DNA from 4 places in the Rhizobium sp. WW_1 genome. Region 1 is predicted to be linked to each of the others. Evidence: predicted binding sites of a transcription regulator. Region 1 holds the regulator's gene; each other region holds the start of a gene.

Evidence for each region. Region 1 encodes LexA, which represses DNA repair genes until DNA is damaged. Its sites were predicted from a motif close to TGTTCNNNNTGTGTTCNG; they were not measured.
Region 2: the regulator LexA is predicted to act here: its motif matches at 4,326-4,343, upstream of BJ928_RS28015 (metallopeptidase family protein).
Region 3: the regulator LexA is predicted to act here: its motif matches at 4,034-4,051, upstream of dinB (DNA polymerase IV).
Region 4: the regulator LexA is predicted to act here: its motif matches at 3,679-3,696, upstream of BJ928_RS04595 (ATP-dependent helicase).

Annotation. Positions count from the first base shown of each region.
Region 1 is NZ_RAIN01000010.1:180,259-188,061, reverse strand. Features, by position in the region: gene gltA (citrate synthase) at 1-1,012, opposite strand, end outside; gene BJ928_RS26420 (ComEC/Rec2 family competence protein) at 1,303-3,753, shown strand; gene lexA (transcriptional repressor LexA) at 3,734-4,456, opposite strand; gene BJ928_RS26410 (VOC family protein) at 4,873-5,760, shown strand; gene kdsA (3-deoxy-8-phosphooctulonate synthase) at 5,757-6,596, shown strand; gene eno (phosphopyruvate hydratase) at 6,745-7,803, shown strand, end outside.
Region 2 is NZ_RAIN01000012.1:106,547-114,349, forward strand. Features, by position in the region: gene BJ928_RS27990 (sugar phosphate isomerase/epimerase family protein) at 177-995, opposite strand; gene leuD (3-isopropylmalate dehydratase small subunit) at 1,272-1,880, opposite strand; gene BJ928_RS28000 (hypothetical protein) at 2,074-2,310, opposite strand; gene BJ928_RS28005 (CoA ester lyase) at 2,422-3,354, shown strand; gene BJ928_RS28010 (DUF1737 domain-containing protein) at 3,391-3,597, shown strand; gene BJ928_RS28015 (metallopeptidase family protein) at 3,652-4,089, opposite strand; gene BJ928_RS39430 (hypothetical protein) at 4,366-5,346, shown strand; gene BJ928_RS28020 (DNA polymerase Y family protein) at 5,387-6,814, shown strand; gene BJ928_RS28025 (error-prone DNA polymerase) at 6,811-7,803, shown strand, end outside.
Region 3 is NZ_RAIN01000018.1:45,573-53,375, forward strand. Features, by position in the region: gene BJ928_RS31935 (DUF2325 domain-containing protein) at 1-288, shown strand, start outside; gene msrB (peptide-methionine (R)-S-oxide reductase MsrB) at 442-930, shown strand; gene BJ928_RS31945 (cytochrome c biogenesis protein DipZ) at 949-2,799, shown strand; gene dinB (DNA polymerase IV) at 2,882-3,979, opposite strand; gene BJ928_RS31960 (hypothetical protein) at 4,364-4,687, shown strand; gene BJ928_RS31965 (GNAT family N-acetyltransferase) at 4,766-5,326, opposite strand; gene BJ928_RS31970 (Orn/Lys/Arg decarboxylase N-terminal domain-containing protein) at 5,450-7,803, opposite strand, start outside.
Region 4 is NZ_RAIN01000001.1:966,645-974,447, forward strand. Features, by position in the region: gene secD (protein translocase subunit SecD) at 1-2,480, shown strand, start outside; gene BJ928_RS04590 (SMP-30/gluconolactonase/LRE family protein) at 2,621-3,496, opposite strand; gene BJ928_RS04595 (ATP-dependent helicase) at 3,772-5,838, shown strand; gene mmsB (3-hydroxyisobutyrate dehydrogenase) at 6,078-6,959, opposite strand; gene BJ928_RS04605 (enoyl-CoA hydratase/isomerase family protein) at 7,084-7,803, opposite strand, start outside.

The sequences.
Region 1 (7,803 bases):
GCAGCGGATCGTCCTTGATGCCGAGTTCGCCGAGAACTTCGTGCGCCGTCTTCTGCATGATCTTGGCGCGCGGATCGTAGTTCTTGTAGACGCGGTGGCCAAAGCCCATCAGACGGAACGGATCGTTCTTGTCCTTGGCGCGGCCGATGAATTCCGGAATGCGGTCGACCGTGCCGATTTCGTTCAGCATGTTCAGCGCGGCTTCGTTGGCGCCGCCGTGAGCCGGGCCCCAGAGGCAGGCAATGCCTGCTGCGATACAGGCAAACGGATTGGCACCGGAAGAGCCGGCAAGGCGAACCGTCGAGGTCGAAGCGTTCTGCTCGTGGTCTGCGTGCAGGATGAAGATGCGGTCCATGGCGCGGGCGAGCACCGGATTGACGACATATTCTTCGCACGGAACGGCAAAGCACATGCGCAGGAAATTCGACGCATAGTCGAGGTCGTTCTTCGGATAAACGAAGGGCTGGCCGATATGGTACTTGTAGGCCATGGCGGCGAGCGTCGGCATCTTCGCGATCATGCGCAGGCTAGCGACCATGCGCTGGTGCGGATCGGTGATATCCGTGGAGTCGTGATAGAAGGCGGAGAGCGCGCCGACGCAGCCGCACATGACGGCCATCGGATGCGCGTCGCGGCGGAAGCCGGTGAAGAAGCGCGACATCTGCTCATGCACCATCGTGTGATGGGTGACGCGATGATCGAAGTCCTTCTTCTGGGCTGCCGTCGGCAGTTCGCCGTAGAGAAGGAGGTAGCACACTTCGAGGAAATCGCCGTGTTCGGCCAGCTGGTCGATCGGATAGCCGCGATGCAGCAGGACGCCTTCATCGCCATCAATATAGGTGATGCTGGACTCGCACGACGCAGTCGAGGTGAAGCCAGGATCGTAAGTGAAAGTGGAGGTGTTCTTATAAAGGGCACCAATATCAATGACACTTGGGCCGATGGTTCCGGTCTTGACCGGCAAATCCACCGTCTTTTCACCCCAAGTTAGTTTCGCGCTTTGTTCCGTCATGCTGATCCTCCAAGATTTGGCGGGATTGACGCCATAAAAAGCGCCAAAAGGTTAAGCGACTACCGACTAGCTATATGATCCAGAGCCTAATGCCAAGTTATCCTAATGCCGAATTGTGCAATGCAGTATCAACTTTTGGGCACTGCAGAAGCAGCTTTGATTATGCTACGCGGCGAAACCGGCTCAATTTAGCTCTGCCCATGCCGATTTCGGTTGAATTCACTGTGTGGTGACGGCAAAAATCGCGCGAAAGCTGTGGTTTTGCGTGGGGGCGGCAGCGCGTGCCTAATTTGGAGGCATCCGAGCAGCAAAAGGATGAAGGGGACGATGCTGCGCTCTCGCAGCCTCGCCCTGTTATTGCCACGATTGCCGATCGCACCGAGGCGCGGCGACACAGACGGACTCAAGATCAGACGCGGCTGACGGCCCGGTTGCTGCGACTGTCGAGTCGCATTCGGCTGGGCATCCTGACACTGATCGAAGAGGAGGCTGCCCACGGCCGCGCTATTCTGCTTGCGCCGATCTATATGGGCCTCGGCGCGATCATCTGGTTCAAGGCTGGAAGCGATCCGCCGCCGCAGGCCATTCTTGCGGGCCTGCTGATCTTCGCGGGTGCCCGTCTGCTCATGCGCGAGGCGGGCAGGCTGCTGCGCCACCTGCTTTTCGCCGGAACGCTTCTTTGCTTGGGCATGGCGTTGGCGCAATTCGAAAGCTGGCGGGTTTCCACCATCATGCTCGATTCGGCCGTGACGACGACCGTGATCGGTCAGGTCGAGCGACGGGAATCCTACGACAATGGCCGCTGGCGCTATGTCGTCCGCGTCGAGGCAACGGAAAAGCCGACCATTCGCCGAACGCCGGAGCGGGTGACGATCTTCGTGCGCAAGCAGGCGGAGCCGTTCGCGCTTGGCGATCGTATCCAGGGCAGGGCGCGGCTGACGCCTCCGGCCGGACCAGCCTTGCCCGGCCTCAACGATTTCGCCTTCAGTTCCTACTTCAACGGTATTGGCGCCAATGGTTTTGCCTATGGTACGCCCAAGCTGATATCTCCAGCCGGTGACAATACTGCGGGCTCGCTGATCGATACCGCCGATATCTGGCTTGCCGGCCTGCGCAACGGCATAGGCGACAGGATAAGGCAAACCTTGCCGGGAGATACCGGCGCCTTCGCAGCGGCGCTTGTCACCGATGAGAGACGCGCGATCTCCAAGGATACGACCGAGGCGCTGAGAATTGCCGGTCTGACCCACATCATTGCGATTTCCGGCCTGAACATGGCGCTGTCAGCCGGCATCTTCTACGTTGGCCTGCGCTACCTCTTCAGCCTGTTTCCGGGTGTAGCGCAGGCATGGCCGACCAAGAAATTTGCGGCCTTCGGCGCGCTCCTGACGGTGACGGCCTACTACCTTATCTCCGGTTTTGGCGTATCCGCCGAGCGCGCTTTCATCATGATGGCGATCATGCTCGTGGCCGTGCTCTTCGATCGGCCGTCCCTCAGTCTGCGCAATGTCGCGTTATCGGCGATCGTCATTCTTGTTCTCTCGCCGTCGCAGGTGCTCGGCCCGAGCTTCCAGATGTCCTATGCCGCGACGCTGGCGCTGGTGTCGGGCTACTCGCTGTGGAAGCGGCGGCGGCATCGCGAAAGCGTCCTGCCGAAGATCCGCGTGTTAAGCCCACTGCTGTTCGTCGCGCGTTTCTTCGGAGGGGTGATGTCGACCTCGTTTATCGGTGGCGCATCGACGGCCATCTTCTCGATCGAGCATTTTCACCGGTTGGCGACATATGGTCTTGCCGCCAATCTGGCGGCCATGCCAGTTGTCTCCTTCATCGTCATGCCATTCGGCATGGCGGCAATGATGCTCATGCCACTCGGTCTCGACGGACCTTTCTGGAAGGTGACCGGAGAGGGACTGGAACTCGTCATCGCGATCGCGAAAACCGTCGCCGGCTGGGGCGGCGATATCACCTTCGGCCGTCAGCCCGCCTGGTTGATGCCGACATTCATCGTCGGCTTCCTGGTCATGAGCATATTGCGGACGCGGCTTCGCCACCTTGGCTTCCTCTTGTTGCTTTCGTCCGTTGGTGTGGCAGCATTCGGGAGCGGCGTGCCGAAGCCGGACCTGATGATTTCCGAAGATGGCATGCTGGTGGCGCTGCGGCAGGACGACATTCTCGCTACCAATCGCGAGAGGCCGCAAGCATTCATCTTCGAGCAATGGCAAAAGGCATTGGCCGCGGCAGAGCATCAGCCGCCGACCATGCTTCCGGCCGACAGCAGGCTGCCGCAACTCAGCAAGGCAGATCGCGGCAGGAGGTTAAGCAGCGAAGAACAGAACGTCGTCCGCAAGGCAATGGAGGCAGCGCTCGACCGAACGATGCAGGGAAGCTTCGCCTGCCAGAAAGGCGCATGGTGCGTGGCCATGCTCGACAATGGCGCCTTCTTGATCACTATAGAGAATGCAGCCTATCTGCCGTCAGCCTGCGATACCGCAAACATTGTCGTGACACCAATCCGGTTGCGGCTGGATCGCTGCCGCTCCGGAGCGACGCTCATCACCGGCGCAACATTGCGGCGAACGGGATCGCTCGAAATGGCACTCGACGCAGATAAGCCCAATATCTCCACCGCCTTCGACAATCCGCAGAGACCATGGACCCGGCATCGAACTTACGACTGGCGCACTGGAAAATTCGACGCGCCAGTCATATCGGCATCACCGGTCAGTGATAGCGACGAATAAGGCCGACGAGCTTGCCCTGGACCTTGACGCGATCCGGCCCGAAGATGCGCGTTTCATAGGCGGGATTGGCGGCTTCCAGCGCGATCGAGGCGCCCTTGCGGCGGAAGCGCTTCAGCGTCGCCTCTTCGTCATCGACGAGCGCCACGACGATATCGCCGGGATTGGCCGTCGTCGAATTGCGGATAATGACCGTATCGCCGTCGAAAATTCCGGCATCGATCATCGAATCGCCGCGCACTTCAAGCGCATAATGCTCTCCCGAGCCGAGCATGTCGGCCGGAACGGTAATATCGTGCGTATTGTTCTGGATCGCGGAAATCGGCACGCCGGCGGCGATGCGACCCATGACCGGCACGGACGCCGAACCATTGTGATCGTCATTTGCCACTTTCGGCGGGGCGGGTGGAGCCACAGGCTGAGGCTTGCCGAGACTGCCTTCGATGACGCTCGGTGAAAAGCCACGGCGCGGCTGCAAGCTGGGATTATAGGCATCCGGCAGTTTGATGACTTCGAGCGCTCTCGCCCGGTTCGGCAGCCGGCGGATGAAGCCTCGCTCCTCCAGCGCCGTGATCAGACGGTGAATGCCGGATTTGGAGGCCAGATCCAGTGCGTCCTTCATCTCGTCGAAAGATGGCGGAACACCGGACTCCTTCATGCGTTCGTGAATGAAGAGAAGCAGTTCCTGCTGCTTGCGCGTCAACATCGTCTTGGAACCCCAGAATCAAGAAAAACGGTGAAACAAATCCAGAACGGACACTATATGTTCCATATGTGTTCCGCAAGTACTTAAATTTCGGTAAAGCCTTGTTGCGTCGATTAAATAATTACGACTTGCGAATGGACCGGCTGAAGGGATCAAAGCGTTATATCCACGCTAAACTATCGGAAAATATGGGAAATGCTGTTCTGTCAACTGGCAGCCTTTTGTAATGCGGCCGCTATGTTTAGGATACGAAGCAGTGACATGTGATACTGCTGAAGCTGGCTATGAGGCAGAATCAGTCCTCACGTTTGCGAGATCGTCTTCCGCTGGCGAAGTCCTGAAAAGCTTCGTGTGCCCATCTTGAATTGCGCTAGGGATCGGCGCAAATCTGCTGCCGCAGGCATACAGGAGGAGCCATGACTTCGTCCCCGCATCCGCTGGATCATCTCGTGCTGCCGGCCGTGAACATAGCGCTTGCGCGCGAGCGCCTCGGCAAGCTCGGTTTCACGGTGGCTCCGGAGGCGCGCCATCCTTTCGGCACCGAAAACGCCTGCGTCTTCCTTGCCGACAAGACCTATCTCGAGCCACTCGGCGTGGCGTCTCCGGAACAATGCGAGACGAGTATCGTCGACGGGAATGTCTTCGTCGCCCGTGACCAGGCCTACCGCTTCCGGGTTGGTCAGGATGGCTTCTCGGCTGTGGTGTTCGGCACGGATGATGCCGTTGCTGATGACGAGCGTTTCAGGGCGGCAGCCATTTCGGCGGGGCAAATGCTGGATTTTTCCCGACCTATGAAGATGCCGGACGGAACCGAAACGACGGCCGGCTTTCGTCTCGCTTTTGCTGCCGATCTGCGCGCGCCGGACTTCCTCGCCTTCTGCTGTCAGCGTATCAATGCCTTGCCGGCTGACCGCAGCGTGCTCGAACACCATAAGAATGGCGTGACAGGCATCGCGCGGGTAGCGCTTTGCGCGCCAAAGCCGGCGGCTTATCGCAGCTTCTTTGAAGAGGTTGCTGGCGGCCCGCGGATAATGGAGCATTCGTTCGGCTTGACGGTCAGGGTGGCCAATGCGGATCTGGAGATTTTGACGCCGGAGGGCATGGAGGTATTTTATGATTTGCCGTGTCGCACCAGCGATCCTGGGCTCAGGGCGCGCGCAATCCTTTTCAAAACGCGCGATCTTTCCGTGACATCGTCGCATTTCGCTGCTAACGGCGTCACCTACACGCGTAAGAACAATCGTCTATTGGCAAGGCTGGCGCCCGGTGAGGGCGCACTGTTCGCCTTCGAGGAGATAGTATGAGCACGAATTCCGAAGTGACCGTCGGCGAGGGCGCCTCCAAGGTCCTGTTCTCCAATAACGCCAAGCTTTCGCTGATTGCCGGCCCCTGCCAGATGGAGAGCCGCGACCATGCTTTCATGGTCGCCGGCGTCCTCAAGGAACTTTGCGGCAAACTCGGCATCGACCTCGTCTACAAGTCGTCCTATGATAAGGCCAACCGTACCTCGCTGTCGGGCAAGCGCGGGATCGGCCTCGAAAAATCCATGGAAGTCTTTGCCGATCTGAAAAAGGAATACGGCTTTCCGGTCCTGACTGATATCCACACGGAAGAGCAGTGCGCGATAGTCGCCAAGACGGTCGATATCCTGCAGATCCCGGCTTTCCTCTCGCGCCAGACCGACCTTTTGGTTGCCGCTGCCAAGACCGGCCGCGTCGTCAACGTCAAGAAGGGACAGTTCCTCGCGCCCTGGGACATGAAGAACGTGCTTGCCAAGCTGAACGAGAGCGGCAATCCGAACATTCTTCTTTGCGAGCGCGGCGCCTCCTTCGGCTATAACACGCTTGTTTCCGACATGCGCTCGCTGCCGATCATGGCGGCGATGGGCGCGCCGGTTGTTTTCGATGCGACCCATTCGGTGCAGCAACCCGGCGGCCAGGGCGGCTCAACCGGCGGCGATCGCCGATTCGTCGAGACGCTGGCGCGGGCTGCCGTTGCCGTCGGCGTCGCCGGCCTTTTCGTCGAGACGCATGAAGATCCGGACAATGCGCCGTCCGACGGCCCGAACATGGTTTATCTGAAGGACATGCCGCGGCTTCTGGAGAAGCTGCTCGCCTTCGACGCCATTGCCAAGGCCTGAAAAGTAGCCGGCGTTCAACAGGCTGACATGAACTTGCGTTACGGGCCTGAGGGAGCGCCAGATCGAGGTGCGGATCGCCATTGTAATTTCCGCGCCTTCGATTAAGACGATTTAAATCGATTTATAAACCAGCGAGCAGGAAGCTATCATGACCGCAATCACCGACATTATCGCCCGCGAGATTCTCGACAGCCGTGGCAATCCGACTGTCGAAGTCGATGTCTACCTCGAAGATGGCAGCATGGGCCGCGCGGCGGTTCCGTCGGGCGCGTCGACCGGCGCGCATGAAGCCGTCGAGCTTCGCGATGGTGGCAAGCGCTACCATGGCAAGGGTGTCGAGAAGGCTGTCGAAGCCGTCAATTCGGAAATCTTCGATGCCATCGGCGGCATGGATGCAGAAAACCAGATCCAGCTCGACAACATCATGATCGAGCTCGACGGCACGCCGAACAAGTCGCGTCTCGGCGCCAATGCCATCCTCGGCGTTTCGCTCGCCGTTGCCAAGGCCGCCGCGCAGAGCGCCAACCTGCCGCTCTACCGCTACGTCGGCGGCGCTCATGCCCGTCTTCTGCCGGTTCCGATGATGAACATCATCAACGGCGGCGCTCACGCCGACAACCCGATCGACTTCCAGGAATTCATGATCCTGCCGGTTGGCGCAGAATCCATCCGTGAAGCCGTCCGCATGGGCTCGGAAATCTTCCACGTTCTGAAGAAGGAACTGGCATCGCAGGGCCACAACACCAACGTCGGTGACGAAGGTGGCTTTGCACCGGGCCTGTCCAGCGCTCCCGCAGCTCTCGACTTCATCATGAAGTCGATCGAAAAGGCTGGCTACAAGCCGGGTGACGAAATCGCTCTCGGCCTCGATTGCGCTTCGACCGAATTCTTCAAGGACGGCAAGTACGTTCTCGAAGGCGAGGGACGCACGCTGGAATCCGGCGCGATGGCCGAATATCTCGCTGAACTCGCCGCCAAGTACCCGATCGTTTCGATCGAAGACGGTATGGCCGAAGACGACTGGGAAGGCTGGAAGACGCTGACCGATCTGATCGGCAAGAAGACCCAGCTCGTCGGCGACGACCTGTTCGTTACCAACTCCGCCCGCCTGCGCGACGGTATCCGCATGGGCGTTGCCAACTCGATCCTCGTCAAGGTCAACCAGATCGGTTCGCTGACCGAAACCCTCGACGCCGTCGAAACCGCG
Region 2 (7,803 bases), on a different contig from region 1:
AGGGCGGAGGTGGTGCCGCGCAACCACAGGACACATCTCGATCTCTTGGCAAATTCATCCTTCGACAGGCTCAGGATAAGGACGGAGCAAGCTGAGGGCCGAAAGAGGAGACTAGCCCTCATGGTGAGGAGGCCCAAAGGGCCGTCTCGAACCACGAGGGCGGGTGATCGTTTCACTTACTCGGCCAGGCCGAGCGAAGCGAGGTAGGCGGCCGATGCCGGGATCTTCGACTTGTCCTTGATCTCGATGATCAAACGCGGATTGCTGCTGAGCTTGGCAAGGGCGGCAAAGACGGCGCGCCAGTGGATGTTGCCTTCGCCGAGGCTCCAGTGGCGGTCGGCATAGCCGTCCGCATCCTGCAGGTGGACGTGCTGCAAGCGGTTGCCGGCGGCGTGGACGTAGTAATCGACAGGCGGGGCGCCCGTGTAGCCATGGGCATAATGGGCATGGCCGGTGTCGATCGAAACGGCGACGGCGGGCGAATTGAAGCTGTCGGCGAGACCGACGCGGATATGCGGGTCCTTGTCTTCGATATTCTCGATGACCATCGTGAGCCCGATGTCTTCGGCGCGCTTGACCGCTTCCTTCAGCGTCTGATGCGTATATTCGATGATCTTCTCGCGCTCGCCCCTGTTGTTGTCGAGGTTGTTGTAGGACCAGGACGTATAGGGGCTATGGATGACCATCTGCGTGGCGCCGATATTGGCGCAGACGTCAAGGGCCTGCAGCAGGCGCTTGGAAACGACGGCGCGGACATCCGGGTCCTGCGAGGCGATGACGAAGCCCCAGAACGGGCCGTGGATGCCGAGGCGGCCCTGATGGCCGTCGAGCAGCTTGCGGGCACGCTCGGCAAGCGGGCCCCAATCGCCGTTCAGGACTTCGGCTTCGACGAAGCTCTGCAGTTCCAGATCACGCGGCTTTTCGAGCAGCCAGTTGCGATGGATTTCGACGTCGTCGAGCGTCATGGCGGCGCCGACAATGGGAAGGGAGGTCATGGAGAAGCTCCAGTGTGTGGAGAGGAATGGGGGTGGGAGAGAGGCCCGAAAAGCCTCGGCAGGCCTATATGGACCCGCTTCTTGTCGATCATATTACAGCCGACGGGAAAGATGGTGTCGAGCTGTTTTCAGAGATTTGCGTTTTCCGCTTTTGAGGTGCCGTAACTGCGGAATGGTCCCCTCTCCCCGCTTGTGGGGAGAGGGGGTGTTTTCGGCATGAAAAAAGCCGGGCTGTAAGGCCCGGCTTTGAAACACTTAGAGATAACGATAAACCGATCAGGCAGCCCAGGGGCGAGATGCGGCGTTCGTCTTTTCGAAGGTGTCGATCGCGGAGGATTTTTCCAGCGTCAGGCCGATATCGTCGAGGCCATTCAGCAGGCAGTGACGCTTGAATTCGTCGAGTTCGAACTTCAGCGAGCCGCCGTCCGGGCCGGTGATTTCGAGGTTTTCCAGATCAATCGTCAGGATGGCGTTGGAGCCGCGCGAGGCGTCGTCCATCAGCTTGTCGAGATCTTCCTGGCTGACCTTGATCGGCAGGATGCCGTTCTTGAAGCAGTTGTTGTAGAAGATGTCGGCGAAGCTTGTGGATATGACGCAGCGGATACCGAAGTCGAGGAGTGCCCAGGGCGCATGTTCGCGCGAGGAGCCACAGCCGAAATTATCGCCGGCGACCAGGATTTTGGCGTTCTGATAGGCCGGCTTGTTCAGCACGAAATCCTCGTTCAGCGAGCCGTCTTCGTTGTAGCGGGCTTCAGCGAAGAGCCCCTTGCCGAGGCCGGTGCGCTTGATGGTCTTCAGATAATCCTTCGGGATGATCATGTCGGTATCGACATTGACGACCGGGAGGGGCGCTGCGACGCCGGTCAACTTCACGAACTTGTCCATGGGGTCCTGCCTTCATTCTCGTCTAAGCACGAATTATCCAGCCAATAGAACAAATCCGGCCCGAAATGAAGGAGAATCTTGGAAATGCTCTAAAAGTGAGCGCTTTGGTCGCCCTGCCCTTGAGGGCGAACCATGATCGGCGAAAGGGTTCTGGTGGCCGGCAACAGCGAGCCACCTTGTCCTGCTTTCAACCTCAGAGGTCGATGATCGTGCCGCGACCGTCGTTCCAGATGCGCATTTCGCGCTGGCCGTTCGTCTTTGCCTTAGCACGGACCGGCGCCGGCTTCATGCGCAGCGAAATCGCGCGCGCTGCCATAAGCACGGTGAGGATACCGCCCACGGCAAGCGTGATCGAAACGGTAAACAACGCCATGGCTGCAAACACGGTGATACCGGCGAGCGCAATGAACAGGGAACGAATATTCTGCATGGTCGAGACCTCTCTACTCCCAGCAATGTGGTCCTCTTCTTTTCCCTCTGCAAGAGGAGCATGGCTTTTTGTTGACTTGTGTGGCGATTAAAAGCGCGGCAAAACGGCACAATGAGCGAATTTTCCCCGTCCCGTCCCGCCCGCCTGCGCCGTTCGGTCTTGAGCGTTCCCGCAATCAACCGTCGAGCGCTGGACAAGCTTTCGAGCCTCGATTGCGATGCCGTCATCTTCGATCTGGAAGATTCCGTCTCGCCGGAGAAGAAGGCCGAGGCGCGGGAGAATCTAAGAGCCTTCTTCGCGGCCTCGCCGCTGCCGGGCAAGGAGCGGATTATCCGTATCAATGGGCTTTCCTCCAATTTCGGTGCCGAGGACCTGGCGCTGGTCGCGGAGCTGGAACCGGATGCCGTGCTGCTGCCGAAGGTGGACGATCCGCAGGATGTCATGGTCGTCGGTGACTGGCTTGCGGAAGCCGATGCGCCGGAAAGCCTGCGCATCTGGGCGATGATCGAGACGCCGCGCGGCATCTTGAACGCGGCTGCGATCGCCGAGGCCGGGCGCACGGCCGGCAGCCAGCTCGATTGTTTCGTCGTCGGTCTCAACGATCTCAGGAAGGAAACCGGCGTCCTGCCGCAGCCCGGCCGCCCCTATCTCGTGCCCTGGCTGATGCAAGTGATCTTGGCTGTCAGCGCCTACGGGCTCGAGGCCATCGACAGCGTCTTTAACGATTTCAAGAATGCCGGGGAATTCGAGGCCGAATGCGGCCAGGGCCGCAGCATGGGCTTTTCGGGCAAAATGCTGATCCATCCGAACCAGATAGAAGCCGCCAACCTGCATTTCGGCCCGGATGCGGCGGCCATCGCCGAGGCCGAAGCCATCATATCAGCCTTCTCGGAGCCGGGCGCCGACGCCCTTAATGTCGTGAACCTTGGCGGGCGGATGGTGGAGCGGCTGCACCTTGTTCAGGCGGAAAGACTCATTCATAAAGCTCGCCTGATCGAACAACGCTCTTCGGGCGCCGTCGCAGCGTCTCGCATAGAGACCTGACGTCGCACTGACTGGTCAAACAAGAAAGATGCCTTGATGAAACTCTACCGCTTCCTCACCGGACCCGATGATGCTTCCTTCTGCCACAAGGTGACTGCGGCGTTGAACAAGGGCTGGGAACTATCGGGCTCGCCGACCTACGCCTTCAATGCCGCGACCAATCAGATGCAGTGCGGCCAGGCCGTCGTCAAGGAAGTGGCCGGCAAGGATTACGATCCGGATATGAAGCTCTCCGAGCAGTAAGCACGGACTGAAATTCTTCGCCTCTCCCCGGCCGTCTTGCGGTCGGGGTTGGTATCACCGATCCGTCGCTTCTTCGGCGCTCGCCTCGATGCGCTCCATGTCCTCGTCGCTCAGGCCGAAATGATGGCCGATCTCGTGGATCAGGACGTGGGTGATGATGTCGCCAAGGGTTTCGTCGTTCTCGGCCCAATAATCGATGATTGGCCGGCGATAGAGGCGAATCTTGTTGGGCATGTCGCCGGTCTGGGCGGTAAAGCGCTCCGAAATTCCACGCCCTTCGAAGAGGCCGAGCAGGTCGAAGGGCGTTTCCAGCGCCATGTCCTCGAATACCTCGTCGTCCGGGAAATCCTCGATGAGAATGACGAGGTTGCCGGTGAGCGAGCGGAATTCGTCCGGCAGGTGGCTGTAAGCCTCCATTGCCAGGGATTCGAATGTGCTGATGGAGGGCGAGTGGCGGTCCCGCCAATCTTCGCTCTGGTCGACGCGAGCCATGAATATTCCTTCCTTGGCTGGTCATATAGAGACTTTGCGCGGCTTTTACGAGAGCGGATTAGAGCATGATGCCGAAAAGTGTTTGAGCGGTTTTCGGACGATATCATGCTCTACCTTTTTGATTTTAGAGCGGATTCAGATTTTTGGTCGATCAGACCGAAAGTCATCTGACTCTAGGCAAAGGAATATTTTCTCATAAAATGGTGTTGACTCTTTTTCCGACCTCTGGAATCCATAAGAACATAACAGGAACATTGTCGATCTGGAGTGAACGTCATGGCCGAGGCTGCCGTGGCGCGGGAAACGCTTTTTGCCCTGCGTGAAACCATTGCCCGACTGGAAGGCAGGCCGATCCCGGCACTGGCAGCAGTGGCGCATGACATGCTGGCAGACAAGCCGGCGATGGGGACGGTGGGCATTGCGAAGCCGATGTCTACCCAGCCTATGCCTGAACAGCCACTCCTTCCGATCGGCGTCGATAATCTCGACGCGGCGCTGCAAGGCGGCCTGCCGCTCGATGCGCTGACGGAAATCCGTTCGCTCGGCCTGCGCGATGCCGGGGCGGCAAGTGGTTTTGCCTTGGCGCTCGCAGCGCGGCTGCATGCACAGGCGTCGGATGCGGTCGTGTCCAAGTCCCCGATCCTGTGGATCGGTGACACGGTCGCGACGATGGAGGCGGGCCTGCCCTATGCCATTGGGGTCAGCGATTTCGGGCTGGAGCCTGCGGCTTTCCTGCAGGCCTCGCCGCGCAAGCTGGACGATGCGCTCTGGGTGGCGGAGGCCGCACTTGGCAGTGCCGCCTTTGCTCTCGTCATTCTGGAAGTGCGCGGGAATCCCGCCCGTTTCGGCCTGACCGAAAGCCGGCGGCTGGCGCTGAGGGCCAAGGCGGCGGGGCGGCCCTTGTTTCTGTTGCGACAGGGAGGCGAGGAGGAGGCAAGCAGCGCCCTCTTCCGCTTTTCCGTCGAACCTGCGCCGGCGCAGGCGCGGCCCCTGCCGGATGGATCGCTGCTTGGCGGCAGCATCGGTCATCCGGCCTTTCGTCTGACCTTGGAAAAGAGTCGCAACCCGGCGCCCCTTTCCATAACCCTGGAGTGGAATGCCCATGACCGCCGTTTTGCCCCCATCCTCGACACTCAACGCCCTGCCTTTCCCGGGGAATACGCAGCGCATTCTGGCGCTGACCTTCCCGCATCTGCCGACCGACCGGATCGCGCGCAAGCGCTGGGGTCTGTCCTGGCGTTCGACAGGCAGGCTTGAAGCCCCGCCGCTCGCCTGTGCCGGCAAGCTCAACAATGCCATGCGACTGACCGCGCTCAACGAGCGGGCTGAAATGATCGGCCTGAAGCCGGGTCAGGGCGTGGCGGAGGCCAAGGCAATCTGCCCCAATCTCGATGTGGTCGAGGAGGACCCGGCGGCGGACCGTAAGCTTCTGGAAGCGATCGCCGACTGGTGCGACCGCTATACGCCGCTGGTGGCGATCGATGGCAAGGATGGCCTGTTTCTCGATATTACAGGCTGTGCCCATCTTTTCGGCGGCGAGGAGGCGCTGCTCGAGGACATCCTGATCCGGATTTCCCGGCTGGGGCTCGATGTGCGCGGCGCCATTTCCTCCGCGTCTGGCCTGTCCTGGGCCGTCGCTCGCTTTGACGACAGCCGCATCGTTCCTCCCGAAGCCATGGAGGAAGCCTTGGCGCCGCTGCCTGTCGTGTCCTTGCGGCTCGGGGAGGAAACGGTTGCGGCCCTGCAGAAGATGGGCCTGAAGCAGGTGGGCGATCTTCTGGCCGCGCCGCGCGCGCCGCTTGCCCGCCGTTTCGGTGCGCAGTTGCTGCTGCGGCTCGATCAGGCCGTCGGCCTTGTCGAGGAGCCGATCTCGCCGCGTCGCCCGGTCGCGCAATTGTCGGCCGAGCGCCGGGTGGCCGAACCGGTGCAGGCGGAAGCCGATCTTCTGGAACTCGCCCGGCAGCTCGCCGAAACGTTGAAGCCGGGGCTGGAAGCGCGGGGTGTCGGCGGCCGTTCCTTCGAGCTTCTGCTCTTCCGGGTGGATGGTGCGGTCTTCCGCATTGCCGCCGGCGCATCGCAGCCGTTGCGGGAGCCGAGCCGGATTTCAAGCCTGTTCACGGAGCGCTTTACCGCCATTCATGATGACCTCGATGTCGGCTACGGTTTCGAGATAGTCCGCCTCAATGTGCTGCAGCATGCGCCTTTCGATGCAGCGCAAGGCGATTTCATCGGAGAGAACCGCCAGGATGGCTCGCTCTCGGCCTTTGTCGACCGGGTGGCCGCACGGCTGGGGCCGGATTGCCTGCAAGGGTTCGAACTGCGGCAGAGCCATATCCCCGAGCGTGCCGTGCGGCCGCTGCCGGCCATGGCTATCCTCGCTTCGAAGCGGCGCACGGGCAACGAGGATGCGGGGTCCGGCTTCTTCCGCGGCGAGCGACCGCTACGGCTGTTTCGCATGCCGGAGCTGGTCGAAACCATTGCCGCCGAAGTGCCTGATGGCCCGCCCCGGCAGTTTCGCTGGCGGCGGGTCATGCATCGGGTCAGCCGGGCCGAAGGGCCGGAGCGGCTTTCGGCAGAATGGTGGCTCACGGAAAAGGAAGAGCCTGCCCGCGATTATTTCCAAATCGAGGACGAGGAAGGCCATCGTTTCTGGCTGTTTCGCAAGGGGCTCTATGGTCGAGGCGGCACGGCGCCGGATTGGTATATGCATGGGGTCTTCGCATGAACGCGCGCCCGAGCTTTCACGACCCCCTGCCCTTCTGCGAGATCGGAGTGAGAACGAACTTCTCTTTTCTCGAAGGGGCCTCGCATCCGGAGGAGATGGTGGCACAGGCTGCCCTCCTGAAATTGTCCGGATTTGGCATTGCCGACCGTAATTCGGTGGCCGGCGTCGTCAAGGCGCATGCGCATACCAAGCTTCTCCAGGCGAAATATGATGATGTCATCAAGGAAAACCTTGTGCTTCGAGCCCAGGGTAAGCCGGCGGAGCCGTTCTTGAAGCCGGTTCGTTTCCAGCCTGGCGCCCGTCTAGTGTTTTCGGACGGCACGCCCGATATTCTTGCCTATCCGCAGAACCGCAAGGGCTGGGCGCATCTCTGCCGGTTGCTGAGCGCCGGTAATCTGCGCGGCGAGAAAGGCGTATGCATCCTTCATGAAAGCGACCTCGTGGAATGGGGTGACGAGATGATGCTGGCGCTCATTCCCGATGCTGAGAGTGTCGAGATGCCGGAGGGGCAGGTAAGGCTGGAGGAGTGCCTGAAGCGGCTATGGATGCGTTTCGGCAGAAAACTCCATATGGTCCTGTCGCCGGCCTACGACGGGCGGGACCGGATGGTCTTTGCCACGCTTTCCATTATCGCACAGCGCAACGGCGTGCGGCCGATCGCCAGCAACCAGCCGCTCTATCACGCGACCGAACGCAAGCCACTTGCCGATATCGTCATTTCGATCCGCGAGCACGTGCCGATCACTGAAGCCGGCTTCAGACTGGCGGCCAATGCCGAACGCTATATGAAGGACGCTGCGGAAATGGCGCGTCTCTTCCGGGATTATCCGAAGGCCATCGCCAATACGCAGAAGTTTTTTAGCCGGCTGTCTTTTTCGCTGGATGAGCTGAAGCATAACTATCCTGATGAAAGCACCAAGGGTGAGACCGTTTCGGAAACGCTGGAGCGACTGACGTGGGAGGGGGCGAGATGGCGCTTCCCTGAAAAG
Region 3 (7,803 bases), on a different contig from region 1:
TATGTCGGCGGCCGACCGAACCTTTTCGATCGCCTGCGGAAGCTCGCTGAAAGCCGGAACATCGAGTTGCTGTTTCACGATGGCGGCGTGGAAGATAATCTCTCCTTGTTGCCTGCCATGGTCGGGCGGGCGTCATCGGCGGTTTTCCCGGTCGACTGCATCAGCCATTCGGCCGCCGACATGGTGAAGCGGCTCTGCCGCGAGAGCGACAAGCCATATCTGCCGCTGCGATCTGCAAGCCTTGCGAGTTTCGCTGCCGTGATTGCCGAGCCTTTGGCGGCGGAGTGAGGGTCGATCACGTTTCGGTGTCTTCACCGGCATGTGTGTAACAAGCTGGCCCCCTCTTCCGTAATCCATGGTGACAGGACACGCTGCGGCGCTGCCGATTGCGGATAATTGCCCTGTAAGCTGGCGGCTTGTCCGTCGAAGGAGAAAGGTGCGATGCTGAACAGACGACGGATACTTCTGGCAACGGTTCTTGGCGCCATTGGCCTTAAATTGGGCTACGGCTCGGCCGCGGCCAAAACCGCCATGAATTTCCCGGTTTCCCACACCGATAAGGAATGGCAGAAGATCCTGACAGCGGATCAATATGCCATCTTGAGAGATGAGGGGACCGAACGCCCCTTTACCAGCCCGCTGCTGAACGAACACGGCAAGGGCAATTTCGCCTGCGCCGGCTGCGATCAGGACGCCTTTTCCTCGACCACGAAATTCGATAGTGGCACCGGCTGGCCGAGCTTCTGGGCGCCGCTCGACGGCGCCGTGGCGACATCACGCGATACGTCCTTCGGCATGGTGCGCGACGAAGTGCATTGCACTCGCTGCGGCGGCCATCTCGGGCATGTCTTCAACGATGGGCCGAAGCCGACCGGCCTTCGCTACTGCATGAACGGCGTCGCCATGACATTCCATAGGGCTGCGGCCTAAGCGATCAGAGACCGACCGATGCTTCTGTTTATTCTTGCCTATCTTGGCGGCGTTCTGACGATCGTCAGCCCCTGCATCCTGCCCGTCCTGCCATTCGTCTTCGCACGCGCGGGCCAGCCCTTCCTGCGCAGCACGTTGCCGATGCTGATCGGCATGGCGGCGACCTTTGCCGCCGTTGCAACGCTTGCCGCCTTCGGCGGCGGCTGGGCTGTTGCGGCCAACGAATATGGGCGCTACGCCGCGATGGCGCTGCTTGCGCTCTTCGGGATCATTCTCCTCTTTCCGTCCCTTTCCGATCGTCTGACACGTCCTCTCGTGTCACTTGGCGCGCGGTTGTCGCAGTCGGCCGACCGCGCAAGCCGGAGCGGCGGCTCGGCGATTGCCGCGTCGTTGCTGCTCGGTGTGGCGACCGGTCTGCTTTGGGCGCCTTGTGCCGGCCCCGTGCTTGGTCTCATCCTGACGGGGGCGGCGCTGCAGGGCGCAAGCGTCGGCACGACGCTGCTGCTGCTCGCCTATGCGCTGGGCGCGGCGACATCGCTTGCACTTGCTCTTCTGATCGGCGGCCGCGTCTACCTGGCGATGAAGCAATCGCTTGGGATCGGCGAGTGGCTGCGCCGCGGCGTCGGTGTTGCCGTGCTTGCCGCAGTCGTCGCGATTGCGATGGGGCTCGATACAGGTCTTTTGACGCAGGCGTCGCTCGCAAGCACAGCATCGCTTGAGCAGAACCTGGTCGACCGTTTCAAAGCTCAGGCCCCGAACAAGCCGTCATCGGTCGTTATGAAGAATGATGGCGGCGCGATGATGAGCGCGACAAACCAGGCGATGATGAGCGCAAAGCCGGAAGGAGCCGCCGGTGGCGATTCCATGGCGATGGTGATGACGCAAAAGCCTGCCGCCGCGCAATTGCCGGTCGAAGGGCCCATTCCCTCGCTCAATGGTGCGGTGCAATGGCTGAATTCGCCGCCGCTTACGGCGGCCGGCCTGAAAGGCAAGGTCGTCCTCGTCGACTTCTGGACCTATTCCTGCATCAATTGCCTGCGCGTCATCCCCTATGTCGAAGCTTGGGCGCAGAAATATAGGGATCAGGGCCTTGTCGTCATCGGTGTGCATGCACCCGAATTTGCCTTTGAAAAGAACGTCGACAATGTGAAAAAGGCAATCGCCGATCTCGGCATTACCTACCCGGTTGCGATTGACAACAACTATGCGATCTGGCGCGCCTTCGACAATGAATATTGGCCCGCCCATTATTTCATCGATGCGCAGGGGCAGGTGCGCCACCATCATTTCGGCGAAGGCGATTACGATCAGTCCGAAAGGGTGATCCAGCAACTGCTCGCCGAAGCGGGTAAGAGCAATGTCGCGAGCGACATCGTGGCCGTGAAGGCGACGGGCGCGGAGGCCGCCTCCAACGAGGCCGATGTACAATCGCCGGAAACCTATGTCGGTTATCTGCGCTCGCAGAATTTTGCGGATGATGCCGGCACCGTGAACGACGCCGCTCACGACTATGTCGCGGCAATGCCGAAACTCAACGAATGGGGTCTTGCCGGTAACTGGACCGTCGGCCCGCAGGAAGCGACTTCGAACGCTGCCGATAGTCGGCTCTATTATCGCTTCCATGCCCGCGACCTGCATCTGGTGCTTGGGCCATCGGCGGACGGAAAACCCGTTCGCTTCCAGATCACCGTCGATGGCAAGCCGCCCGGCGACAGCCACGGCGTCGATACCGACGCAGACGGTAGTGGGGTGGTGACGGGGCAAAGGCTCTATCAGCTCGTGCGTGCGAGCGGCCCGGTGTCGGATCACACATTCGAGATCAAGTTCCTCGATCCAGGCGCCGAGGCTTATGCCTTTACCTTCGGCTAAGGAAAAGGTCTAGCATTCTCGTTCGCCCAGGGTAGAGAGATCAGGGTCGTTATCGTGATCGATCGGAGGGAGGTCGGCCTTCTCAAATACCCAGGTCGAGCTGGGACTGCGGCTGACCATTATCGGCATCTTCGTTCGTCAGAGACGAGAGCGTGATACCAAGCAGCCGGATAGGCCGCACAAATGGATGGACGGTTGCTAGAAGCGCGGATGCTATTGCGAGAACATCGCTTGCGTCGGCGACCGGATGGGCACTTGTCCGGCTGCGTGTTGCCTGGGTAAAGTCGGAGTATTTGATCTTCACGGTCACCGTCTTGGCGCTGATGCCGCCGGTCTCGCAGTAGCGCCAGACTTTCTGCGCGAGTGGCCGCAGCTCCGCCGTCGCCAGTTCGAGGTCGTCTATGTCCTGCGTGAATGTATCTTCCGCGCCTATGGATTTGCGAACCCTGTCGGGTTTTACCTGGCGCTCGTCGATACCGCGGGCGATGCCGTAGAAGTAAGGCCCTGCCTTTCCGAAATGCTCCTGCAGGAAGGCGAGGGACTTAGATTTCAGATCAAGCCCGGTTTCGATCCCGTATTTGTGCATGCGCTCGGCGGTCGCGGGCCCGACGCCATGGAACTTCTTGACGGGAAGCGTTTCGACGAAGGCCGGCCCATTCTTCGGCGTGATGACCGCCTGGCCATTCGGCTTGTTCAGGTCGCTCGCCATCTTGGCGAGGAACTTGTTATAGGAAATGCCAGCCGAAGCATTGAGCCCGGTGACCTGCCTGATCTTGGTTCGGATCTCCAAAGCGATCTCGGTGGCGATCTCCATGCCCTTCAGATTCTGGGTGACATCGAGATAGGCTTCGTCCAGCGATAGTGGCTCGATCATCGAAGTATATTCGGCGAAGATCTCCCGGATCTGCTGCGATACAGCCCGGTAGACGTCGAAGCGCGGCGGCACGAAAATCAGGTCGGGGCATTTCCGCTTTGCCGTGACCGATGGCATCGCCGAGTGAACGCCGAAGGCGCGGGCTTCATAACTTGCCGCCGCGACCACGCCGCGTGCCGCAGACCCACCGACGGCAAGCGGCTTGCCCCGCAGTTCGGGATTGTCCCGCTGCTCGACCGAAGCATAGAACGCATCCATGTCCACATGGATGATCTTTCGTATGGGGCTGGGGCTCATGTCGTTCATGGCGGACTCGGTCATCAAACTGCAAGTTCAGCACGGCTCTTCATCTGTAGCTGCCGAAACAAATGCAGAACATATCATCCTTGATGACGATATCAAACCGGCTCTGTCGTCATGCCTGAGAAAGCCCAAGAAGGCATCCCGTGCCAGTCTTGCTGCAAACGCCACCTTGAGATGCGGTCGAGGCTTCCTATCTCTTGTCCGTCCCCCAATACGGAGCCTCATGATGGGCCAAATCGCAATCAATCCAGTTTCCGACCTGCTTATGGAGATTCTCCCGCCCGAGCGCGACGAGGAATCGCGAGCAGACGGTACCGCGTGTCTGTGCTGTCGAAAGGTGCGATCGGCCAGGAAGATGGATGAGGACGGTTGCGGCATATGCGACGAATGCCTGGCTCCATGAGGGACGACACGCCAAAGTTGCGGTCCGGCGGCTTGGCTGAATTCGAAAATGCGCTTGCAGAGCTGCCCGAGGGCTATGCGGAGGGGCGCTTTCTGGAGCAGGCCTGGGGTGTGACCGTCAAGCGGTCCGCCGATGAGAAACGGGTCTGGCTCTACGGCGAGGAACTCGGCGGCACCGACATCATCAGCTTCAATCTCTATGTGCTTTCCGGAACGAAGATTGCCCTCAAGCCCTGCGAGATGTCCTCGTCCAAGGTCGTGGATTTCGTGCTGGGTTTCAGGCTCGCTGCGATGCCGCGCACAAGATAAGCACGGGTCTTCGTGGCGGCAGAAGGCACCAGTTCGCCGTTATCGACATACGCGCGGCTTGCAGCAACTCGCTCGGTTTCAGCGGGTGGAGAGCGGTGGCGGAGGCGGCTGCGTGGTTGCGCCGGGGCCGAGTGAGCGCTGGACCATCACCGTGTCAGCCCAACGGCCGTAGCGATAGGCAACGGCCGGCAAAAGGCCGACACGAACGAAGCTGAAGCGTTCGTGCAGGGCAAGCGAAGCCGCATTGTCGGCGTCGATATAGCCGATCATCTGTCGGAAGCCGGCCGCTGCGCAGGCGTCGATCAGCCCGCGCATGAGCAGGCTGCCGACGCCCTGGCCGATATGGTCGTGATGCACATAGATCGAGTGTTTGACGGTGTAGCGATAGGCTGGGCGCTTGCGGAACAGCACGACATAGGCATAGCCCACGACCTTCTCGCCCTCGATCGCAACGACATGCGGAAAGCGCCGATCCTTTAGATTCTTGCGACGCTCGCGTAGATCGTCGGGTTGCGGCGTGTCGCTATCGTCAACCCCGGCTTCGACGCCGCGATGAATGTGGCGGCGATAGATTGCCAACATGGCGTCGACATCGCTCTCCCGGGATGGGCGAACGACGATTGTTTTATCCTGCTTCATGATCGAACCTGATTTTCAAGCCTGGAGCGGTTCAGCTCTTCACGGAATCTCTGAACCGCTCTACCTCTTTGTTATCTAGCAATTCCGGACGGAAAACCGCTGCGCAGTTTTTCTGGAATTGCTCTATTCCGCGACGACGTAGGTATAGAGCCTGATTCTGCCTGATGCATCGACTTCGCGATAGAGTCCTTGAATCTCCACCTCGAAACCGGGGAAGGTATTGAAGCAGGTTTCAAACATCTTGAGATAGTCGATCATCGGCTTTGCTCTTTCCGTCAGCCGCTCGCCGGGCACGATGGTCGCGATCCCTGGCGGGTAGACAACGAATGGCGTCGTTGCGATGCGGCCGGCAATCTCGTCGATCGGCAGATAATCCACATCGTTGCGTACCAGGCAGCGCGCGGCATCATGGGGCGACATTGCGATCGGCGGCAGATGATCGGCGGAAAACTGCTTGGCCTGGAGTGCGCTGACATCGGCCTGGCGAAAGAACTTGTGCATTTCCATGCAGAGGTCGCGAAGCCGCACGCCCGCATAGCGGCCCGGCCGGCGCCGATAGAATTCCGGAATTGCCTCCTCCAGCAGCGCGTTGTCGTCATGGAGTTTCTTGAAGGCGACCAGCCCGCTGATCAGCGTGCCGGCCTTGCTCGCCTCGACGCCCGGTGTCAGCAGGAAGAGCAGCGAATTGAGGTCGTTCTTCTCCGCGACGATGCGGTTTTCGCGCAGATATTGCGCGACCACGGGCGCGGGAATGCCGTGCTCGGTGTATTGCCCCGTCGCCCGGTCGAAGCCGGGGGTGAGCAGGGTGAGCTTGTTCGGGTCCGTCATGGCAAAGCCGGGCTCCATCCCCGAAAAGCCGTGCCATGTCGCGCCGGGCGTCAGATGCCAGAAGGCCGGATTGGTGGCGAGCTGGTCGGTGGCGACGCTCTCCCAAGGCACGTCATGCACGGCGCCGGGGCTCGACACGTCCGGGATCGCGACGCGATCCGGCACGAAAGGTTCGAAGAACCAGCGGCGTTCCGGGCGATGCTCCTTCTCCTCGAATTCGCGGCGAACGGCGCGGATCTTCTTGCGCAGCTCGATGCCGAGGCGGATCGTGTCGTCCCAGAGCACTTCGCCCGAGCGGCCCTTCATCATCTGCGCACCGACATCGAGCGAGGCAAAGAGCGGATAAAAGGGCGAGGTCGAGGCGTGCTGCATGAAGCTTTCGTTGAAGCGGCGGTGCTCGACGCGGCGTTTCTGACCGGTGATATGCCGGTCCTTCATGTGGATCTGCGAGGCCTGCGAGAAGCTTGCCAGCTGCTTATGGGTGGATTGCGTGGCGATGATGCCGGGCGCATCCGGGCCGAGATCGGCAAGCCCCATGGCGAAGCGTCCGGCATAGAGCGGGTGGAACTTCATGAAGCCCGCCCATGCCTCGTCGAAGAGGATGTAGTCGCAGAGATGGCCGATGCGCTTGAGGATCATCTCGGCATTGTGGATGGTGCCGTCATAGGTGCACTGCTCCACGACGGCGACGCGGAACGGGCGTGGCTTCTTGTAGGCTTCGGGGTCTTTCACCAGCGGATGGGTACGGATGTGCTCTCTCAGAGTGTCCTCGTCCATGGTCGCGAAATCCATCGGGCCGATCAGGCCATAGACGTTGCGTATGGTCGGCAGGTAGACCGGAATGCCGCCTGATATCATCAGGGCGCCGTGATGGGCGGCCTTGTGGTTGTTACGGTCGAACAGCACCAGGTCGCCATCGGTGACGAGAGCTGACAAAGCGACCTTGTTTGAGGTGGAGGTACCGTTCAGAACAAAATAGGTCTTTTCGGCGCCAAAAATCTTGGCCGCCTCCTTTTGTGCGGCGAGTGCCGGCCCCTCATGGGTCAGCAGATCGCCGAGATCGAGCACGGAATTGTCGAGGTCGTCGCGGAACACCGCTTCGCCGAGATGCTCCATGAAGACCCGCCCGATGGGGCTTCGGCTGTAGAAGATGCCGCCATTGTGGCCGGGGCACGTCCAAAGATGATTGCCTTCTTCCGCATAGTCGACCAGCGCGCCGAAGAACGGCGTCTTCAGCGTCTCGGCATATTGCTTCAACCGGCTGATAAGGCTTTTCGCGATGAAGGCCGGCGTTTCCTCGGACAGGAAGACATAGCCATCGATGAAATCGAGCACTTCGACCGGCACGTCCTCGAAGCGCTTGCGCCGGATCAAGAGGATGATCGGAAACTCGAGGCCGCGTCGGCGCATCAGGTTGATGAGGGAGGCCGTCTTGCCCTCAAGCCCCTTCTTGCCCCAGTCGACCAGCATGCAGCCGATGGCGGCATCCGTCTGGACGGCGATCTCGGCGTCTTCGAGATTGCGGGCCCGCACCACTTCAAAGCCGGAGCGTTCGATTTCCTTGATGATCTGATTGTAGCGGGCGCCTTCCAGATCCTCGCTGTCGAAGGTTGGCGTTGCGAACAGAAAGTTGAAACGTCTGAAATAAT
Region 4 (7,803 bases), on a different contig from region 1:
ACGCGCTGCCGCAGTCGGTTCTCAGCAAGATTCCGTCCTGGCTTCCGCATAGCCAGGTTTCGCTCGGCCTCGACCTTCGCGGCGGCTCCTATCTCGTCCTCGAAGTCGACGAGAAGGACCTGACGAACGGTCGGCTGCAATCGCTGCAGCAGGACGCACGCCGCGTCCTGCGCGACAAGAACATCCAGACCCGCTCGGTCGTCCGCACCGGCGACCAGATCGTCGTAACCCTTAACGATCCCACGCAGAGCGGTGACGCGGTGACGCAGCTGCAGACGCTGGCCAATACGATCACATCCGGCCTCTCGGCTGGCCAGTCGGATCTCAGCATCAAGCCGAATGGCGCGACCATCGCGATGTCCTTCTCGCAGGCAGGCATTGCCGCCAACGTCGATTCCGCCGTGCAGCAGAGTCTTGAAGTCATCCGCAAGCGCGTCGACCAAGTCGGCGTCGCCGAGCCGACCATCCAGCGCGTCGGCCCGAACCGCGTTCTCGTCCAGCTTCCGGGTGCACAGGACCCGTCGCATCTGCGCGAACTTCTCGGCTCGACCGCCAAGATGTCCTTCCACCTGCTCGCCGATAACGTCGATCCGAACAATCCCGGCCCCGGCGTCACCATCATGAAGGACGAGCAGGGCAACAGCTATCCGGTTCTCGATCGCATCGAACTTTCCGGCGACCGCCTGACCGACGCCCGCGTCAGCTTCGACCCGAACACGCATGAGCCGCTCGTGACCTTCCGCTTCGACAGCGCCGGCGCCAACCGCTTTGCGGAAATCACACGCGAAAACGTCGGCAAGCCCTTTGCAATCGTCCTCGACAACAAGGTTCTGAGCGCGCCGAATATCCGCGAGCCGATCACCGGCGGTTCGGGCCAGATCTCCGGCAACTTCACCGCCGACAGCGCCACCACGCTTGCAGCCCTGCTACGGGCCGGCGCCCTGCCTGCGAAGCTGACCGTCATCGAAGAACGCACCGTCGGCGCCGACCTCGGTGCCGATGCGATCCAGAAAGGCATCTATAGCGGCCTGGTCGGCTTCGTCCTCGTTGCCGCTTTCATCTTCGTGCTCTACGGCACCTGGGGCATTCTCGCGAATGTCGCACTGCTCATCCACACGGTCCTGACCTTCTCGGCCCTGACGCTGGTCGGCGCCACGCTGACGCTACCAGGCATCGCCGGTATCGTGCTCGGCATCGGCCTTGCGGTTGACGCCAACGTTCTCATCAACGAACGCATCCGCGAAGAAACCCGCAAGGGCCGCGGTTCCTTCGCCGCCATCGATAACGGCTTCAAGAAAGCCTATTCGACGATCATCGACGGCAACATGACGGCCTTGATCGCCGCCGCCATCCTGTTCTACTTCGGCTCCGGCCCGGTTCGCGGCTTTGCCGTGACCATGGGTCTCGGCCTTATTATCTCGATGTTCACCTCCGTCGCCTTCGTGCGCGTCGTGATGATCGCCATCACCCGTCGCAGCAAGCTGAAGGTGCTCAACATCAGGCCGCTGATCCCCTTCAGCCCCTATGACAAGCACATCCACTTCATGAAGGCTCGCTTCTTCGGCATCACCGTCTCGGCGATCCTGTCGATCGCCTCGGTGGTGCTGTTCGTCCATCCGGGCCTCAACTACGGCGTCGATTTCCGCGGCGGCATCCAGATGTCGGTCAAGACCAAGGACGCGGCGGATTTGGCGACGTTCCGCGAGGGCCTGAATACGCTCGGCCTCGGCGAAATCGCACTGCAGTCCTTCGGCGACAACAACAGCTTGCTTGTCCGCGCCCAGCGTCAGGACGGCGGCGAAGAAGCGCAGACAGCTGCTGTAACGAAGCTCAAGGCGGAAATCGTCAAAATCGACCCGACCGCGACCATCGAAGGCACCGATGTCATCGGTCCGAAGGTCTCGGGCGAGCTTGCCTGGGCCGGCATCCTGTCAGTCGTGATCGCCAGCCTGGCGATGCTCGTCTACATCTGGGTGCGGTTCGAATGGCCATTCGCGGTCGGCGCCATCGTCACGCTGGTCCTCGACGTCACCAAGGCGATCGGCTTCTTCGCGATCACCGGCCTCGATTTCAACCTGACAGCCATCGCCGCGATCCTGACACTTGTCGGATATTCGGTGAACGACAAGGTCGTCGTCTATGACCGCATGCGTGAAAACATGCGGCTCTACAAGTCGATGCCGCTGCGTGAGATTATCGACAGGTCGATCAACGAGACCCTGGCGCGAAGCCTCTATACCAACGCCACTGCCTTCCTGGCGCTGGTGCCGATGGCGATCTGGGGCGGCAGCGCCGTCTCCAGCTTCGCAATCCCGATGGTGTTCGGCATTCTCGTCGCCGGCGCCTCGTCGATCTTCATCGCAGCGCCGATCCTGCTCTTCCTCGGCGACTGGCGCCGCCGCCATGCCAAGCCGGCTGCCAACGATGGCAAGCAGGCGGACGGCACGTCCGGCAAGGACAAGCAGATCCCAGCAGCCTAACAAGCAGCGATTATATGAAACAGGACATGCCCGGTTTCCGGGCATGTCCACCCGCCGGACAAAAGAGAGGCGGCGCAAGAACGCAAGGCAGTTTTGCGATTAGGCTGCCATGGAGCGGATCTGAAAGACCGCGAAGCGCCTCAAGATATGATCGGCATATGCAACGGCAGGCCCGGACGAGGCGCCGTTATCTTCTCCACCACACCCTTTTCCTGCTCGCTAACGAGCAAGTGCTTGCCATCGACGGTAAAGGCGATATTGCCTGGCCGCGCGCCATTGGTGCGTATATGGCCGGCCATCTTGCCCTCGGTGTCGATCAGGCAGACTTCACCGAGGCCATACATGGCGCAATAAAGCGTGCCGCTGCGATCGAAAGCCAGATCGGACGGCCCACGCAGCACATTGGTAGCCGGCGACGTCATCGACTGCGCAAACATTTCCTGCCGCCCGCCGACAATCTGCCGGTAGATTTTTCCGGTCAGCGTCTCGCTGTAATAAAGCAGCCCGTCGGCATCGAAGGCAATACCGCCGGCAAGGAGCAGACCGGCAGCCAGGACACGGATGACTCGGCCTTCCGCCGGATCGATCTGATAGACGCAGCCATTATAGGCCGCCTTGAAGAAATCGGGATTGATATGACCGCCTTCCAGCAGGTCGGCGAGGCGAAACCCGGAATCGGTCATGTAGAGCAGGCCATCAGGCCCGAAGGCAAGAGCATTGGGATGGAGAAACGGGCCGTCCGCGCTACCCTCGATCACCTGAAGGACCCGTCCCTGGGCCGAGAGCCTTACCAGGGAGTCTTCCGGGCCGCCGGCTACCCAGAAACATCCATCGCCGTCGAGAGCAATCCCGCTCGGAGCGCCGCCGATCCGGAAAACATCCCGGGACGCGCCGCCTGCATCATAGAGCGTCATATTACGGCGACTGGCATCCATTTCGACAAGCGCCAGACGCCCATCCGGCAAAGCCACCAGCCCGCTAGGCAGACGCAGGCCAGTGGCGATCGTTTCGTTCATGTTCTGAAACCTTCACTCTACGCACTGCGAAACCCCAAAAACTCAAATTGGCGCGCCAAAACGATACATAAGCACGAAGAAAGTCCTTTTCGAGCCGAAGCAAGCGGAATCCGGATAAGTTTTTTGCGCAACTTCTCACATCTGCGTGCCAACCGCGTGAATCTTGACAGGCTTTGGCGATTCGGAACATCCATAGAACGCCCATTCGGTTTCGCGACGGCGATTCGCCGCGTATAGCGCATTCATGCCCCTACCCGAGGCATCCAGGAGAGTCGATGACCGCTGCCTATCTGGAAAAGCTGAACCCGGAGCAGCGGCTGGCGGTGGAGCATGGCACGAGCGATGACGGCCATATTGCCGGGCCGCTGCTCGTCATCGCCGGGGCGGGTTCCGGCAAGACCAATACGCTTGCCCATCGAGTCGCGCATCTGATCGTCAAAGGCGCCGATCCGCGCCGCATCCTGCTGATGACCTTCTCACGCCGCGCCGCAGCCGAGATGGGTCGCCGTGTCGAGCGCATCTGCCGCGAGATACTGGGAGCGAATGCCGGCATCACCGCCGACGCGCTCGCCTGGACCGGCACGTTCCACGGTATCGGCGCGCGCCTGCTGCGGGACTATGCCGAGCAGATCGGCATCGACCCGGCCTTCACGATCCACGACCGCGAAGACAGCGCCGATCTGATGAACCTCGCGCGCCACGACCTCGGCTTTTCCAAGACGGAAAGCCGCTTCCCGACCAAGGCGACCTGCCTTGCTATCTATTCCCGCTCCGTCAACGCGGAAGCGCCGCTCGATGGCGTGCTGCGCGACTTCTTTCCCTGGTGCGCAATGTGGGAGCAGCAGCTGCGCGATCTCTTCGCCGCCTACGTCGAAGCAAAGCAGGTTCAGAACGTGCTCGATTACGACGACCTGCTGCTCTACTGGGCGCATATGCTGCAAGAGCCGCTGATCGCCGAGGATATCGGCAGCCGCTTCGATCATGTGCTTGTCGACGAGTATCAGGATACCAACAGGCTGCAATCCTCCATCCTTTTGGCTTTGAAGCCCGATGGCCGAGGCTTGACCGTCGTCGGCGATGATGCGCAGTCGATCTACTCCTTCCGCGCCGCGACCGTGCGCAACATTCTCGATTTCCCGAAAGCCTTCACGCCACCGGCCGATATCGTCACGCTCGACCGCAATTATCGTTCGACGCAGCCGATTCTTGCCGCCGCCAATGCCGTGATCGATCTTGCCTCGGAGCGCTTCACCAAAAACCTGCGCACCGAGCGGCAGAGCGCGGAGCGTCCGCGGCTGGTGACGGTGCGCGACGAGGCCGACCAAGCGCGCTACATCGCCGATCGGGTGCTGGAAAATCGCGAGGGCGGTGCAAGGCTGAAGCAGCAGGCCGTGCTCTTCCGCACATCGAGCCATAGCGGCCCGCTGGAAGTGGAGCTGACCCGGCGCAACATTCCCTTCGTCAAGTTCGGCGGGCTGAAATTTCTCGACAGCGCCCATGTCAAGGACATGCTGGCGGCGCTTCGCTTTGCCCAGAACCCGCGCGACCGCGTGGCGGGCTTCCGCCTGATGCAACTTCTGCCCGGCGTCGGCCCCTCCACGGCGCAACGTGTGCTCGACCAGATCGGCGAAGAGGCAAGCCCGATCACGGCGCTGACGGAGCTGCCACCGCCACCCCGCACGGGAGACGACTGGACTGCCTTCGTCGAGACGATGCGGGAGATCAAGAGCGGCAAGGCCGGCTGGCCGGCGGAAATCGGCCTGGTTCGGCAATGGTACGAGCCGCATCTGGAGCGGGTGCACGAGGATGCCGCGACGCGCCAGGCGGATCTCGTCCAGCTCGAACAGATCGCCGCCGGCTACGGCTCGCGCGAGCGTTTCCTTACCGAACTGACGCTCGATCCGCCTGACGCGACCAGCGATCAGGCCGGCGTGCCGCTGCTCGATGAGGACTATCTGATCCTGTCTACTATCCATTCCGCCAAGGGCCAGGAATGGACGAAAGTCTTCATCCTCAACGCCGTCGACGGCTGCATCCCCGCCGATCTCGCCGTCGGATCTTCAGCCGAAATCGAAGAGGAGCGACGGCTGCTCTATGTCGCCATGACGCGGGCCAAGGACAATCTCGATCTCGTCACCCCGCAGCGCTTCTTCGTGCACGGCCAGCATGCGCAGGGAGACAAACACGTCTTTGCCTCGCGCACACGCTTCATTCCCGCGACACTCTTGCAGTTCTTCGAGGTTTGCGGCTGGCCGCAAGCGCGGGCTGAAAGCGCAGCCGCCATTCGGGCGCGAGAGGTACGAGTCGATGTCGGGGCTCGGATGCGGGGCATGTGGCGGTGAGCTGAGGCGATTGAGATCAGCAGGTTAGGCATGTTCATCGATGCCGCCTCTCCGTACCTGGCCCCTCACCCTAGCCCTCTCCCCGCAAGCGGGGCGAGGGGACGACCTCATCAAGCAGTGGACCTCCCCTCAAGGTGAAGCCGCTTGGGGCACCAATCCCCCTCTCCCCGCCTGCGGGGAGAGGGCTGGGGTGAGGGGCAATCCGAGCTTTCAACTCACTCAATTGTCGCGAAACATCCTCAATTCGCCTCGCGAAACATCTCGATGATCGCCGAAAAATCGCGGCCGCCATTGCCGAGCTTTTCGAAAAGCGCGTAGAGCTGCGCCGCCTCCGCCCCCAGAGGCGTGGATGCCCCGCTGGACAAGGCGGCCTCCTGCGACAAGCGCAGGTCCTTGAGCATCAAGGCGGCCGCGAAACCGGGCTTGTAATCGTTGTTGGCGGGCGAGGTCGGCACGGGGCCGGGCACCGGGCAATAGGTATTGATGGACCAGCACTGGCCGGACGAGGTCGAGGCGACGTCGAACAATGCCTGATGCGAGAGGCCGAGCTTTTCGCCCAGCACGAAGGCCTCGCAGACGCCGATCATGGAAATGCCGAGGATCATGTTGTTGCAGATCTTCGCGGCCTGGCCGGCACCGGCATCGCCGCAATGGACAATCTTCTTGCCCATCACTTCGAGCAGGGGTTTTGCCGCCGCAAAGCTCTCCTTGGAGCCACCGGCCATGAAGGTCAGCGTTCCAGCCGCAGCGCCACCCGTGCCGCCGGACACCGGCGCATCGAGCGAGAGGCAACCGGCATCGACCGCCATCGCATGCGCCTTGCGGGCGCTGTCGACGTCGATGGTGGAGCTGTCGATCAGCAAGGTTCCCTTGGGCACGGAGCGCAGCACGTCGGTCCAGACGGTGAGGACATGCTGGCCCTTCGGCAGCATGGTCACCACCACTTCGGCATCGGCCAGCGCCTCGGTCAGCACGTTGGCGGGCTTCACGCCCGTTGCCTCGGCCGCTTTCAGCACATCATGCGAGAGGTCGAAACCGGTGACTGCATGACCGGCCTTCACGAGATTGGCGGCCATCGGGCCTCCCATATTGCCGAGGCCGATGAATGCGATCCGTGTCATGATGTTTTCCTCCCATGATCCGTTGATGCAATTCCGGGAAAAGTATGAAGCGGTTTTCCGTTCCGGAATTGCTTGAAATAGTCAGATAGAGCGGTTCGGAAGTTCGGTGATGAGCCGAACCGATCTAGCTCGCGAAGAGCGGTGGCTGCGCCGGCACGAAGAACCGATCGATATCGGCAGCCGTCACCTCGGAAAGGCTGGCCGGCGACCATTTTGGATTGCGATCCTTGTCGATGACAGCGGCGCGCACGCCTTCGTAGAAATCGTGATTATACAATATGCCCTTGCAGACGCCGAGTTCACGATTGAGGCATTCGGCGAGATTAGCGCTCGCCCTCCCTGCCCTCAGCAGCCGCAGGGTCAGTTTCAGGCTGGTCGGCGAGCGGCTGGCGATCACGCCGACGGCCTCAGCGGCAAATTCTCCCGGCTCATCGGCCAATGCCTGCAGAATGTCTTCGACGGTGTCGGCTGAGAATGCCCGGTCGATTATCTCGCGGTTTGCCGCGAGACGGCTCTCTCCGGCATCTGCCGCCATCGTTTTGATGCGGGCATGTATCTCTGCGGCGGAGGCAGCAGCGGGCAGCGCTGAGATTGCATCCACGAGAGCCGGTAACGTAGAGGATACGACACAATGATCGGCGAAACCGGCATGAATGACATCGGCAGCCTTGATGGTCAGGCCGGTCAGCCCCATCCACGTGCCGGCTTCCCCTGGCGTGCGCGGCAATAGCCACGTGGCGCCGACATCCGGGAAATAGCCGATGCCGGTTTCGGGCATGGCAAGGCGGGTGCGCTCGGTGACGACGCGATGGCTGCCATGGGCCGAGAGACCGACGCCGCCGCC